3 regions of the Lelliottia amnigena genome follow, and region 2 is predicted to be linked to each of the others. Evidence: predicted binding sites of a transcription regulator. Region 2 holds the regulator's gene; each other region holds the start of a gene.
The links. The regulator sigma-54, encoded in region 2, starts transcription at its own class of promoters, with help from an activator protein. The targets are predictions, from matches to a motif close to GTTGGCACANNTTTCGCTNT.
Positions count from the first base shown of each region.

Region 1: the regulator sigma-54 is predicted to act here: its motif matches at 3,517-3,536, upstream of norV (anaerobic nitric oxide reductase flavorubredoxin).
Region 3: the regulator sigma-54 is predicted to act here: its motif matches at 3,450-3,469, upstream of glnA (glutamate--ammonia ligase).

Region 1 is NZ_CP077236.1:740,453-745,469, forward strand. Features, by position in the region: gene mltB (lytic murein transglycosylase B) at 1-716, opposite strand, end outside; gene gutQ (arabinose-5-phosphate isomerase GutQ) at 919-1,884, shown strand; gene norR (nitric oxide reductase transcriptional regulator NorR) at 1,881-3,395, opposite strand; gene norV (anaerobic nitric oxide reductase flavorubredoxin) at 3,583-5,017, shown strand, end outside.
Region 2 is NZ_CP077236.1:1,236,387-1,241,403, reverse strand. Features, by position in the region: gene npr (PTS phosphocarrier protein NPr) at 1-135, opposite strand, end outside; gene rapZ (RNase adapter RapZ) at 132-986, opposite strand; gene ptsN (PTS IIA-like nitrogen regulatory protein PtsN) at 1,032-1,523, opposite strand; gene hpf (ribosome hibernation promoting factor) at 1,606-1,893, opposite strand; gene rpoN (RNA polymerase factor sigma-54) at 1,916-3,349, opposite strand; gene lptB (LPS export ABC transporter ATP-binding protein) at 3,397-4,122, opposite strand; gene lptA (lipopolysaccharide ABC transporter substrate-binding protein LptA) at 4,129-4,683, opposite strand; gene lptC (LPS export ABC transporter periplasmic protein LptC) at 4,652-5,017, opposite strand, start outside.
Region 3 is NZ_CP077236.1:1,771,462-1,776,478, reverse strand. Features, by position in the region: gene glnG (nitrogen regulation protein NR(I)) at 1-594, opposite strand, end outside; gene glnL (nitrogen regulation protein NR(II)) at 605-1,654, opposite strand; gene glnA (glutamate--ammonia ligase) at 1,943-3,352, opposite strand; gene typA (ribosome-dependent GTPase TypA) at 3,742-5,017, shown strand, end outside.

The DNA.
Region 1 (5,017 bases), 500 kb from region 2:
TCACCGTTAAAGTCCACCGCGTATTCTTTATAGGACGACGGCATAAACTGGCCATAACCCATTGCGCCCGCGAATGAGCCTTTCAGATCCAGCGGATCGTCCTGCTCGTTGCGCGCCATCAGTAAGAAGGTTTCCAGCTCGGACGAGAAATAGTCTGCGCGGCGCGGATAGTTAAAGGAAAGCGTCGCCAGCGCATCGAGAATGCGCGTTTTGCCCATCACGCGGCCCCAGCGGGTTTCCACACCAATAATACCGACGATGATTTCAGGCGGAACGCCGTAGACCTGCCATGCGCGGTTCAGCGCATCTTCATATTGATTCCAGAATGCCACGCCGTTTTGCACGTTGTCCGGGGTGATGAACTGTTTACGATAGCGCAGCCACGCACCGTTCGGCCCTGTCGGAGCCTGCGCGGTTGGCGCTTGTCTGTCCATCAGGCGCAGCACGTAATCCAGACGTTTAGCCTGGGACAAAATCTCGTGCAATTGTTGTCTGTTAAAACCGTGCTTGCTCACCATCTTATCGATGAACTGTTCGGCCGCAGGGTTATTGGCGAAATCACCGCCCATCTGCATGACATTGTGCTGCGGCTCCAGCAGAAAACCGCCGGAGGGCGCGCCAGCCGTCTGTTGAACTTCCTCTGTTTTCGGTTTGCTGCTACAGGCAGCAAGCATAATCAGCGCGGGAATGAGCGCTGCGTAACGACGCTTGACCATGAGACATCCATTGAAAGAATTCGATAAGTGGCAAGTATGGTAAAGCATCCGCGACACCTCAAGGAAGGAGTTCTGTGGCGCTAAGCAAAATCTTTCGGTATTGGGCAGGATCCCCACCAGGAGAATGCACTATCATGGGCGCAGCCACATTTCTGTCGGCTTCTCAGACGAGAGGCGCAAGGGATTTTAACCGGAGATAAAAATGAGTGATTTTCTGCTAAACACAGGCCGTCAGACATTAATGCTGGAGCTACAGGAAGCCAGCCGCCTGCCAGAAAGACTGGGCGATGATTTTGTCCGCGCAGCCAACACCATTATTCAATGCGAAGGCAAAGTGATCGTCGCAGGCATTGGTAAATCCGGGCATATCGGCAAGAAAATTGCCGCCACGCTCGCCAGCACCGGCACGCCGGCCTTTTTTGTCCATCCGGCAGAAGCCCTGCATGGCGATCTGGGGATGATCGAAAGTCGCGACGTGATGCTGTTTATCTCCTATTCCGGCTCGGCAAAAGAGCTGGATTTGATCATTCCTCGTTTGCAGGAAAAATCCGTTGCACTGCTGGCGATGACCGGAAAGTCCCGCTCACCGCTGGCGCTGGCCGCGAAAGCGACGCTGGATATTTCCGTTGAACGCGAAGCCTGCCCGATGCATCTCGCACCAACGTCCAGCACCGTTAATACCCTGATGATGGGCGACGCGCTGGCGATGGCCGTCATGCAGGCGCGCGGTTTTAATGAAGAAGATTTCGCGCGCTCTCATCCAGCAGGTGCGCTGGGTGCGCGTCTGCTCAACAAAGTTCACCATTTAATGCGTACTGAAGAGGCGGTCCCGCAGGTCAAACTCAGCACCAGCGTCATGGACGCGATGCTGGAATTGAGCCGCACCGGGCTGGGCCTGGTCGCCGTCTGCGACGAAACCGGTCTGGTTAAGGGTGTCTTCACCGACGGTGACCTTCGCCGCTGGCTGGTCGGCGGCGGCAGTCTGGACGCTATTGTGAGTGATGCGATGACCGCGGGCGGGCTGACATTAAACGCTGAAAGCCGCGCCATCGAAGCCAAAGAGATATTGATGAAACGTAAAATCACGGCGGCACCTGTCGTTGACGACAGCGGCAAGCTTTGCGGCGCCATCAACCTGCAGGATTTCTATCAAGCCGGGATTATTTAACCCTTTAGCCCAAGGCGTTTCGCCAGCCGATGCAGGTTGGCGACGTCCATCTCAAGTGCGCGCGCGCAAGCCGCCCAGCGACGTCCATTTTGATCCAGCGCGCGGGTAATCATCTGGCGCTGAAACGCGTCCGTCGCTTCACGCAAATTTTCATTAGCTATGACAGGCGTTTCCTGCGCCACGGCAGGCGCGGTTTCATCGTGTAAAGCAAAATGTCGCGCGTGGATCACCACCTCATCGCCCAAACGTGCGGCACGTGCCAGGACCACCGCACGATGAATGGCATGCTCCAGCTCACGCACGTTGCCCGGCCAACCGTAACGTAACAAATGGCTGCGCGCGCCGGGGCTTAACACCACGCGTGATAAGCCCATTTTTAACCGGCACTGCTCGCAGAAAAAACCTGCCAGAAGCACTACGTCTTCGCCACGCTCGCGCAGCGGCGGCACCGACAGCGGAAACACGCTTAAACGATGGAACAGATCGGCACGAAAATTCCCGGCCAGCACCTCTTCGCGCAGGTCACGGTTGGTGGCCGCCAGAACACGCACGTCGACGCGCAAACTGCGATCGTCGCCGACGCGCTGAATATCACCGTACTGCAACACGCGCAGCAGTTTGGCCTGGAGGGCCAGCGACAGCTCGCCAATTTCGTCAAGAAACAGCGTGCCGTTATCGGCCATTTCAAACTTGCCGCTACGGTTGCTGATTGCACCGGTAAACGCCCCTTTGACGTGCCCGAACAGCTCACTTTCCGCCACGCTTTCGGGCAGCGCGGCGCAGTTCAGATACACCAATGGATTAACCGCGCGCGGCGAACCTTCGTGAATCGACTTCGCCACCAGCTCTTTCCCGGTGCCCGTTTCACCGCCGATCAGCACGTTGAGATCGGACGCCGCAACAATCTCGATCTCCTTTTTCAGCTGCATCATCCCCGGCGACAGACCAATCATTTCCGTATGCGCGACGTGCTCAAACGCGACCGGGCTGCCCGGCATAATGTTCTGGCTCTCCAGCTGTTCGATCAGCAGGGCATTACTGAGCGCACCAGACGCCAGCGCGGCAATCAGGCGCAGCTCTTCATCGCTAAACGTATCGAACTGGTCCGGCTCCAGACCGTCGAGCGTTAACGCGCCAATCAGATTTTGTCCGGCAAACAGCGGCAGGCCGATACAGGCGTGAACCTTCAGGCTCTCTTGCCCTGGGATTAATCCGTCGTAGGGATCGGGTAAATCGCTGTCCGCCGGGAATCGCACCACGTCGCCCGCACGGGCGATGGTCTCCAGGCGCGGATGCCCTTCCAGCGTAAAACGACGCCCCAGTACATCGTGCGCCAGCCCGTCGATCGCCAGCGGAATAAACTGTCGTCCTTCGTAGCGCAGCAGTGCCGACGCATCGCAATCCAGCACGTGGCGCAGCGTGGAGATCAGCCGCTGAAAGCGATCCTGATGGCCAATCCCGGTTTGCAGTTCAATGGCGATTTTCGCCAGCACCTCTACGGAAAAACTCATTTTTACCTCGCGGTCATTTTGACAATGCATGTTGTCATATTGACAGTCAACAAGATAGTCATTTTGACTACTCATTATGAGTCATTATTTTTAAAATCCATATAAATCAACATGATAAATAGTTGGCACGCAACTTGATATAAGTAAATCATCTTACTTAAAAACACCGTATTAATTTGAGGTTGCTATGTCTATTCTGGTTAAAAATAATATTCATTGGGTGGGTCAACGTGACTGGGAAGTGCGTGATTTTCATGGTACCGAATATAAAACCCTCCGTGGCAGCAGCTACAACAGCTATCTGATTCGTGAAGGTAAAAATGTCCTGATCGATACTGTGGATCACAAATTCAGCCGTGAGTTCGTGCAGAACCTGCGCAGCGAAATCGATCTGGACGCCATCGACTACATCATCATTAACCATGCGGAAGAAGACCATGCCGGTGCGCTGACCGAGCTGATGTCATACATTCCTAACACCCCAATTTACTGCACCACCAACGCCATTGATTCTATCAACGGTCATCATCACCATCCGGAGTGGAACTTCCACACGGTTAAAACCGGTGACTCGCTGGATATTGGCAACGGCAAACAGCTCATCTTCGTTGAAACTCCAATGCTGCACTGGCCTGACAGCATGATGACTTACATGACGGGCGACGCAGTGTTGTTCAGTAACGACGCCTTTGGTCAACACTACTGCGATGAGCGCCTGTTCAACGACGAAGTGGATCAGACCGAGCTGTTCGAGCAGTGCCAACGCTACTACGCCAATATCCTGACCCCGTTCAGCCGTCTGGTGACGCCAAAAATCACTGAGATTCTCGGCTTCAATTTGCCCGTGGATATGATTGCCACTTCCCACGGTGTGGTATGGCGTGAAAACCCAACGCAAATCGTAGAGCTGTATCTGAAATGGGCGGCGGATTATCAGGAAGACCGCATCACTCTGTTCTACGACACCATGTCCAACAATACTCGTATGATGGCGGACGCGATTGCTCAGGGCATTAATGAAGTTGACCCGAACGTGGCGGTGAAAATCTTCAACGTGGCGCGCAGTGATAAAAACGAAATCCTGACCAACGTTTTCCGCTCGAAAGGTGTGCTGGTGGGAACGTCCACCATGAACAACGTGATGATGCCGAAGATCGCCGGTCTGGTTGAAGAGATGACGGGCCTGCGTTTTCGTAACAAACGAGCCAGCGCTTTTGGCTCCCACGGCTGGAGCGGCGGCGCGGTTGATCGTCTGTCCACGCGCTTACAAGATGCCGGTTTTGAAATGTCGATGAGCCTGAAAGCGAAATGGCGTCCGGACGTCGACGCGCTGGAAATTTGCCGCCAGCACGGCCGTGAGATTGCACGTCAGTGGGCGCTCGCTCCGCTGCCTGAAGCCACAGTAAAACCGACGCAACAGCAGGAAAATTGCGCCTGCGCCGCCGCTGCGGCAGCAGAACTTGGCCCGTGCATGCAGTGCAGCGTTTGTCAGTGGGTCTACGATCCTGCATTGGGCGAACCGCTTCAGGACGTTGCGCCAGGCACGCCGTGGAGTGACGTGCCGGATAATTTCCTGTGCCCTGAATGTTCACTTGGCAAAGACGTTTTCGACGTCCTGGCAA
Region 2 (5,017 bases):
TTCAGCTTCGGTGCCTTCGTCGTTACGCAACAACACTTCAGCGTCAAAACCCTGCATCAATTCAAACAATTTCATCGCTGGACGGGCGTGCATGCCCAGCTTATTGGTGATCTCAACGGTATGTTTTACGGTCATGTTTTGCGTTTTTCCAGCGTGCGATGACGAGACTGTACGTTTTTACCGCGTGAGCGGAAATAGTCGGCCAGCTGTTCAGCAATATACACCGAACGATGTTTCCCGCCGGTACAACCAATGGCTACGGTCAGGTAGCTGCGGTTGTTGGTTTCCAGCATAGGTAACCATAGCTCAAGGTAGCTACGCGTCTGGTATATAAAATTGTGAACTTCTGTGTGTCTGTCGAGGAATGCTGCAACAGGCTTATCCAGACCGGTCATTGGACGCAGTTTAGGGTCCCAGTGCGGGTTGGGCAGGAAGCGTACGTCAAACACATAATCCGCATCGATAGGGATCCCATGTTTGAAGCCAAACGATTCGAACACCATGGTGAGTTCACGCTCACGTTTACCCAGCAAGCGGGTGCGCAGCATCTCGGCCAGTTCGTGAACCGACATCTCGGAGGTGTCGACAATCAGATCGGCACGGGAACGCAGCGGCTCCAGTAAATCACTCTCTTCGTCGATAGCGCTCTCGAGAGAGAGATTTTTGCTGGAAAGCGGATGCAAACGTCGGGTATCACTGTAGCGACGAATCAGCGTGTTGCGATCGGCATCCAGGAACAGCAATTGCGGAGTGAAGGTTTCTGGCAGGCTGCTCATCGCCTGCTCAAAGACTTCCGGCGATTCCGGCATATTACGGACGTCGATGCTGACGGCCGCAGAAATTTGTCTGTCAGCCAGCGTACGCGCCAGTTCTGGTAACAGTACGACCGGAAGGTTATCGACGCAGTAAAAACCCATATCTTCGAGCGCCCGAAGGGCCACGGATTTCCCCGAGCCCGAACGACCGCTGACGATCATCAGCACCATGTTCCGTTTCTCCTCGCGCCTGCAGATGTGGAGGCCATCTTATGGTTACGCATCATCCTGATTGCCTTCCACTTCGGTGATAATTTGATACAGTTCTTCATCACTTTGGGCTGCGCGCAGACGGCGGCAAATTGTTTTATCTGCCAGACGCTTGGCCACTAGCGAGAGCGTGTGCAAATGGGTTTTGGTCTGGTCAGCAGGCACCAGCAGCGCGAAAAGCAGATCGACGGGCTGGTTATCAATCGCGTCAAATGCGATTGGCGTTTCCAGTTGGACAAACACGCCAACGGCGCGCAGTGTGTCCTCCTCCAGCTTGCCATGCGGAATGGCAATACCATTGCCGATACCGGTACTGCCCATTTTTTCACGGGTCAGGATGGCCTCAAACACCACCTGAGGTGGCAGGCTTAACTGTTTTGCGGCCAGTTCACTGATGATTTCCAGAGCGCGTTTTTTGCTCTGGCAGTGAACGCCACTGCGGGTACATTCCTGGTTAAGGACATGACTTAATTGAAGACCGGAATCGTTGTTCATCATAATTTCACCTAAGCGCTAACTGTACATATGGCCTGTTGTGTTTTACAACAGGCCGCCCTGCACCCGTTAACTGCTCGGACAATCAGTGTTGTTTCAGTTTATCTTTATGTTTATTAAGCTGTCGCGCAAGCTTGTCAATCAAGCCGTCGATAGCCGCGTACATGTCTTGCCCTTCCGCACTGGCATGGATTTCGCCCCCATTTATGTGCAGGGTTGCGTCCGAGATATGAGTCACTTTCTCCACTTTCAACACAATGTAGACCTGATTAATCCTCTCGAAATACTGCTCCAGCTTCGCGAATTTAGTGTTTAAAAAATCGCGTAAAGCCTCAGTGATTTCGACATTGTGTCCTGTGATGTTGAGCTGCATAGTGTCTTCCTTATCGGTTGTGTCAAACCAGTTGTTTACGCTGGTTAGACGGCGGAATGGATAAAGACTCTCGATACTTCGCAACAGTACGACGTGCCACCATGATACCCTGATCGGACAGCAGGGTGGTTAACTTACTGTCACTCAGTGGCTTCGCGGGGTTTTCCGCGGCGATCAACTTCTTCACCAGAGCACGAATGGCCGTCGACGAGGCTTCGCCACCGCCTTCGGTATTCACATGACTGGAGAAGAAATACTTAAGCTCAAAAATACCACGCGGACTGTGCAGATACTTCTGCGTGGTCACACGCGAAATGGTCGATTCGTGCATCTCAACGGCCTGGGCAATATCTGCCAGGACCATCGGTTTCATAAATTCTTCGCCCTGCTCAAAAAAGCCTTGCTGCTGTTCCACAATGCATCGACTCACGCGTAGCAGCGTATCATTTCGGCTTTCGAGGCTTTTGATCAGCCATCGCGCTTCCTGAAGATTGCTACGAATATATTGATTGTCGGAGTCGTTCCGCGCACTGGTGCACATAGACGCGTATTGCTGGTTGATTTGCAGGCGGGGAATGCTGTCGGAATTGAGTTCTACGGTCCAGAGACCGTTGTGCTTTCGGACCAGAACGTCAGGAATCACATATTCGGGTTCGCCGGTTTGAATCGATTGGCCCGGACGGGGATCGAGCGACTGGATCAGACTCACCGCTTCTTTCAGCACGTCTTCTTTGAGTCGCGTAACGCGCATCAGACTGCGGAAATCATGATTCGCCAGCAAATCCAAATGTTCGCTGATAATCAGCCGCGCTTCGTCGAGTCTTGGCGTCTCTTTTGCAAACTGAGAAAGCTGGATCAGCAAGCAGTCGCGCAGATCTTTTGCTGCGACGCCGACAGGGTCAAAGCGTTGAATGCGCTTGAGAACGGCTTCGATCTCGTCGAGTTCGATTTCGCAATCACCCATGCTTTCCAGAATCTCGTCCAGGGTTACCGTTAAATACCCGGTGTCATCCACGGCATCGACAATGGACGTGGCAATCGCACGATCGGTTTCGGTGAAAGGGGTCAACTCCACCTGCCACATCAGATAATCCTGTAGCGACTGCGTAGTTTCACCCTGATAAACCGGTAGCTCATCATCCTGATAATCAGCGCGCGTGCCGGATGGGGTTCCAGCGGTGTAAATTTCATCCCAGCTGGCATCCAGCGGTAACTCGTCAGGCATCTCTTTCTGCTCAAGGGCATCTGCCGTATCGAGCGTTTCGGTGTCCTGCTTTTCCTGGGTATCTACCTCATCATGAAGATCGGTTTGCTCCAGCAGTGGATTACTGTCCAGCGCTTGCTGCAGTTCCTGCTGAAGTTCTAACGTTGACAGTTGCAACAGACGGATTGCCTGTTGTAACTGTGGCGTCATCGCCAACTGTTGGCTGAGCCGTAATTGCAAACCTTGCTTCATGTTCAGGGCGTTTTTCTCCGGTCCTGCGTGACTTAACCTCTACCCTATCAGAGTCTGAAGTCTTCCCCAAGGTACACGCGCTTAACATGTTCATCTTCGAGGATTTCGAGTGGCGTGCCGTGAGCAATCAAATGGCCCTGGCTGACGATATATGCACGCTCACAAACTGCCAGCGTTTCACGCACGTTGTGGTCGGTAATCAGCACACCAAGACCGCTGTCGCGCAGATGTTCAATGATACGTTTAATGTCGATAACGGAGATAGGGTCGACGCCGGCAAACGGTTCATCCAAAAGGATAAATTTCGGATTGGCTGCCAGTGCGCGGGCAATTTCTACTCGACGGCGTTCACCGCCCGAAAGTGCCTGGCCGAGGCTGTCGCGCAGGTGTTCAATATGGAACTCTTCCATCAATTCGTTGGCGCGATCCTGACGCTGCTCAGAGGTCAAATCGTCACGGATTTGCAGGACGGCCATCAGATTGTCGAACACGCTAAGACGGCGGAAAATAGACGCTTCCTGCGGCAGATAGCCAATTCCGCGACGCGCGCGGGCGTGCAGCGGCAGCAGGCTAATGTCTTCATCATCAATGATGATGTTGCCCGCGTCGCGCGGAACAATGCCGACCACCATGTAAAAGGTGGTGGTTTTACCTGCACCGTTAGGACCCAACAGGCCAACAATTTCGCCGGAGTTAACGGTCAGACTGACATCTTCCACGACGCGGCGGCCTTTGTAGGCTTTGGCGAGGTTTTTTGCAGTTAATGTTGCCATAACGAATTAGTTACTCTTTTGCTGTGCGGGAGCCTGGGTTTTACCTTTGTCCTGCAACTGGGACGGAACCAGTACGGTTGTCACGCGCTTACCTTTCTCGCTGGAAGCCTGCATTTTCTGCTCTTTCACAAGATACGTGATCTTATCGCCAGTGATGTTGCTGTCCAACTGCTCCAGATAAGCATTGCCGGTCAGAATGACAAGGTCCTTCGCCAGCTCATAGTGCATGTGCGAGGCGTGGCCTTTAACCGGCTTACCGTTATCCTGCATCTGATAGAACGTTGCGGGATTACCGTAGCCATCAATAATTTCTTTGCCTTGTTCACCACCAGGACGGGTAACAACCACTTTGTCGGCATTGATTTTGATGGTGCCCTGCGTCATCACGACGTTGCCCGTGAAGGTCACAACGTTCCCCTGCATATCAAGTGACTGCGTGTCAGATTCGATATGAATAGGTTGCTCAGTATCTCCTGTCACCGCAAGGGCAGGGAGACTGGCGGCCAGCAGCGCGCTGGCGATAACAAAATTAAGGCTGAGTTTGTTTATTTTGAATTTCATATGAGGTTCTAACCTTTTCAATCAGCTCGGCGTTTTTGCTGCGTAAGTTCCCGCGCATTCTCAAACCGCTGGAATTAAATGTCGTGCCGTATAACGTCACCAGATCCTGCGATGTCACATCCTGGGTCACCAGGTTGATCTGCGCATTATCCGTCGTAATTTTGCGTAGTTGTGAGTCAGCGGTCAGGGCGTTCACTTCGACGTGACCATACAGATAAAGCATACGGTCATTTGTCAGTTTTGCCCTGTCAGATTTGATCGACCAGGTCGGCACCTTATTAGTGTCAAACGTGGTCATGACCGGCTGAGTAAACCACGAGATGCCTTCATCGGA
Region 3 (5,017 bases), 540 kb from region 2:
CGCCATATTCAGCGCGATAAACGGCGCTTTCGCACGCGGGCTGTGGCGGTGCAGGGCGTGAGCAACCAGCTCTTTACCGGTCCCGGACTCACCGTTAATCAGGACGCTGATGGATGAGCGCGACAAACGCCCGATGATGCGAAAGACATCCTGCATAGCAGGTGCTTCGCCAATAATATCGGTCGTTGGCCCAAAGACTGGCGCATTGCGCGGCTGCTGCTGTTCCTGATAATGACTGATCGCGCGCTCAACCAGAGCCACCGCTTCGTCGATATCAAACGGCTTGGGCAAATAATCAAACGCACCCTGCTGGTACGCGCTCACGGCCGCATCCAGATCGGAATGAGCGGTCATTATGATGACCGGCAACATCGGGTGACGCTGTTTAATTTGCTTCAGTAACGCAAGCCCGTCCATTCCCGGCATGCGAATATCAGAAAGCAGCACGTCCGGGGTTTTGGTGATGAGCGCGTCGAGCACTTCGCTACCGCTTTCAAAGGTGGTGCAGTTTAATCCTGCTCCGGTAAGCGCGCGTTCGAGCACCCAGCGTATGGAACTATCATCATCGACTACCCAGACTATCCCTCGTTGCATCGTCGTCACCTTATTTTTTTATTGGCAGGTAAACCGAAAACTCGGTATGACCCGGCCAACTGGTAAATTCAATTTTGCCGGAGTGTTGGTCGATCAAATTGCGGGCAATGGACAACCCAAGCCCGGTGCCGCCTTCGCGGCCGCTCACCATCGGGTAGAAAAGCGTATCCTGAAGATGCGACGGAATGCCCGGCCCGTTGTCCTCAACGTCGATTCTCGCCGCCAGGCGATAGCGCACGCCGTGCAGCGTCAACTGGAATGCCGTGCGGGTACGCAGGATAATTTCGCCGCCTTCGGGGCCGAGGGCCTGTAGGGCATTGCGCACGATATTGAGCAGAACTTGCTCAACCTGGTCGGGGTCATGCGGCAATTCCGGCAGGCTCGGATCGTAATCGCGAATCAGTTTGACGTTCGGCGGGAGCTCCATCGACACCAGCTTCACGACCCGCTCCGCCACTTTATGAATACTTTCCGTCACGTGCATACCCGGCTGCTGCGGCCCAAGTAATCGGTCAACCAGATTGCGCAGGCGATCGGCCTGCTCAATGATGACGTTGGTATATTCCGCCAGCGCAGGGTCCGGCAGCGCTTTGGTTAACAGCTGCGCTGCGCCCCGTAAACCGCCTAATGGGTTTTTGATTTCATGCGCAAGGCCTCTCACCAGATCGCGTGCAGCAATCTGCTGTGCATGCTGAAGCTGTTCCTGACTGAGCCGACGCAGATTATCCATCGGCGCCATTTCCAGTAAAATCAGGCCGTCCGGCAAACGTTGTGCCGTTAACGAGAGGATATGCGAGCGTCCGTCAATCACCAGGGTCACTTCGTTATCGGTAAATCCCTGACCCGCAGCCAAACTTTCCTGCATCAACGGGATATTCAGCGAAAAATAACTCAACAGTTCCGGCAAGGGTGTGCCGAATAATTTGCGTGAGCTTTGGGCGAGCAGCTGCTGCGCCGCAGGGTTGGCGTAATGGACCGCCAGCTCATCATCGACAAGTAAGATGCTGTTGATTAAAGAATTGAGGATCTGCCCAGCATCGGGCAGCGCGCCAGTTGCCATTCAGCAGTCTCCTGGAGTAGGTGCACTAATTTAGTGCAGTATAGCTTTTTCGTTGTAAAAAGCGCGTCAGATCAGTCTGTTGGTGGAGAAAAAAGCCCATCCGAAGATGGGCTGAAAGTTTCCACGGCAACAAAAATCTTCTCGCGTTTTTCTCGCCACAACGGCGTTGGCCGCCTTTGCTCACCCCAGTCACATCGTTATCTATGCGCCTGGGGATGTATGAGAGGCATTCTGCCTCTCACCAGCTGCCGCCTTGTTGCGACAAGAAATCCACCGAGTATTTATTTCTTAAACGCTGTAGTACAGCTCGAACTCAACCGGGTGTGGAGTCATGCGTACGCGGTCGTTCTCTTCGATACGCAGGCCGATGTAAGCATCGATTGCATCGTCAGTGAACACGCCGCCAGCCGTCAGGAACTCGCGGTCAGCGTCCAGCGCGTTCAGTGCTTCTTCCAGAGAACCGGCAACCTGTGGGATCTCTTTCGCTTCTTCTGGCGGCAGGTCATACAGGTTTTTATCCATGGCTTCGCCTGGATGGATTTTGTTCTTAATGCCGTCCAGACCCGCCATCAGCAGCGCTGCGAAGCACAGGTATGGGTTAGCCGCTGGATCCGGGAAACGCACTTCGATACGACGTGCTTTCGGAGATGCCACCACTGGGATACGGATAGAAGCAGAACGGTTACGTGCGGAGTAAGCCAGCATAACAGGGGCTTCATAACCCGGGACCAGACGCTTGTAGGAGTTGGTCGTTGGGTTTGCCAGGGCGTTAATCGCTTTAGCGTGCTTGATAACACCGCCGATGTAGAACAGCGCCTGCTCAGACAGACCCGCATATTTGTCACCAGAGAACAGGTTTACGCCGTTCTTGGACAGGGACATGTGGCAGTGCATACCGGAACCGTTGTCGCCAAACATAGGTTTTGGCATAAAGGTCGCGGTTTTGCCGAAGCGGTGAGCAACGTTGTGCACCACATATTTGTAAATCTGAATTTCATCCGCTTTTTTGGTCATGGTGTTAAAGCGGGTCGCGATTTCGTTCTGGCCCGCAGTGGCCACTTCGTGGTGGTGAGCTTCAACCACCAGGCCCATCTCTTCCATGATCAGACACATGGTAGAGCGGATGTCCTGTGAAGAATCGACCGGAGGAACCGGGAAGTAACCGCCTTTCACGCCAGGACGGTGACCTTTGTTGCCGCCTTCGTATTTGGTGGAGGAGTTCCATGCGCCTTCGATATCATCGATAGCGACGTGGGAACCAGAAATGGACGCACCAAAACGAATGTCGTCGAACAGGAAGAATTCTGGCTCTGGCCCAAACAGAACGGTGTCTGCAATGCCAGTGGAGCGCAGGTACTCTTCAGCGCGTTTCGCGATGGAGCGTGGGTCGCGATCGTAGCCCTGCAGCGTGCCTGGCTCAAGAATGTCGCAACGGATAATCAGGGTAGACTCTTCGTAGAACGGGTCAATGAGCGCAGTCGTTGAATCTGGCATCAGCACCATGTCGGATTCGTTAATGCCTTTCCAGCCACCGATAGAGGAGCCGTCAAACATTTTGCCTTCTTCGAAGAATTCGGCATTTACCTGGTGAGCAGGAATTGTGACGTGCTGTTCTTTGCCTTTGGTATCGGTGAAGCGCAGATCAACAAACTTCACTTCATGTTCGTTCAGCATCGTCAAAACGTGTTCAGCGGACATACTTAACTCTCCCGGATTGGTCATTGTCGTCGTGGTAACGAGGTCTTCAATTCTGTTTAAGGCTGGCGTCGTCGCCATCTTTTTGCCGTATTTTTATAAAGCGAAATCTGTGCCAACTTTCAAATTACCCCCAAAAGGCGTTATCATGCACACCATAGTGCAAACGACCTGCACCACGAACGTCACATTGCACCATTATAGTGCTTCAATGTGAACATTGAGCACCATAATGGTGCGATTTCCGTTAAAGTGCACTTTTTACGCTGCGTGAAAGCGATCACAAAGCAACTCTGCAATACTTGTTTGCGGAGGATGTTTGTGATCCTGTTTAGTCCTGCGATTAATCCGTGTACAATAACGCGCTATTTCTAAATGCCTGAGGCAAAGTTGTGATCGAAAATCTGCGTAATATCGCCATCATCGCGCACGTTGACCATGGTAAAACTACCCTGGTTGACAAGCTGCTACAGCAATCCGGTACTTTCAGCAATGAACGTGCAGAAGCCACCGAACGCGTGATGGACTCCAACGATTTGGAGAAAGAGCGTGGGATTACCATCCTCGCTAAAAACACCGCTATCAAATGGAATGACTACCGTATCAACATCGTTGATACCCCAGGGCACGCCGACTTCGGTGGTGAAGTTGAACGTGTGATGTCCATGGTAGACTCCGTTCTGCTGGTCGTTGACGCAATGGATGGCCCAATGCCGCAGACGCGCTTCGTAACCAAAAAGGCATTTGCCCATGGTTTGAAGCCAATCGTGGTTATCAACAAAGTTGACCGTCCTGGCGCGCGTCCTGACTGGGTTGTGGATCAGGTCTTCGACCTGTTCGTAAACCTGGATGCAAGCGACGAGCAACTCGATTTCCCAATCATCTATGCATCAGCATTGATGGGTATCGCGGGCAACGACCACACTGATATGGCGGAAGACATGACCCCGCTGTACCAGGCTATCGTTGACCACGTTAAAGCACCGAGCGTAGATCTTGACGGTCCGTTCCAGATGCAAATCTCCCAGCTGGATTACAACAATTACGTTGGCGTAATCGGCATCGGTCGTATCAAACGTGGCCGTGTTAAACCTAACCAGCAGATCACTCTGATCGACAGCGAAGGTAAAACACGTAACGGTAAAGTGGGTAAAGTTCTGACTCACCTCGGTCTGGAGCGTATTGAATCCACCGAAGCTGAAGCGGGCGATATCATCGCGATCACCGGTCTGGGCGAACTGAACATCTCCGACACCCTTTGCGATCCGCAAAATGTCGAAGCGCTGCCAGCGCTGTCTGTTGATGAACCAACAGTCACCATGTTCTTCAACGTCAACACCTCTCCGTTCTGTGGCAAAGAAGGTAAATATGTTACCTCTCGTCAGATTCTTGACCGCCTGAACAAAGAGCTGGTGCACAACGTGGCACTGCGTGTTGAAGAAACCGAAGATGCGGACGCGTTCCGTGTATCCGGTCGTGGTGAGCTGCACCTGTCTGTTCTTATCGAAAACATGCGTCGTGAAGGCTTCGAACTGGCTGTGTCCCGTCCGAAAGTTATCAACCGCATGATCGACGGCCGTATGCAAGAGCCGTTCGAGAACGTGACGCTGGATATCGAAGAACAGCACCAGGGTTCTGTGATGCAGGCAATGGGCGAGCGTAAGGGTG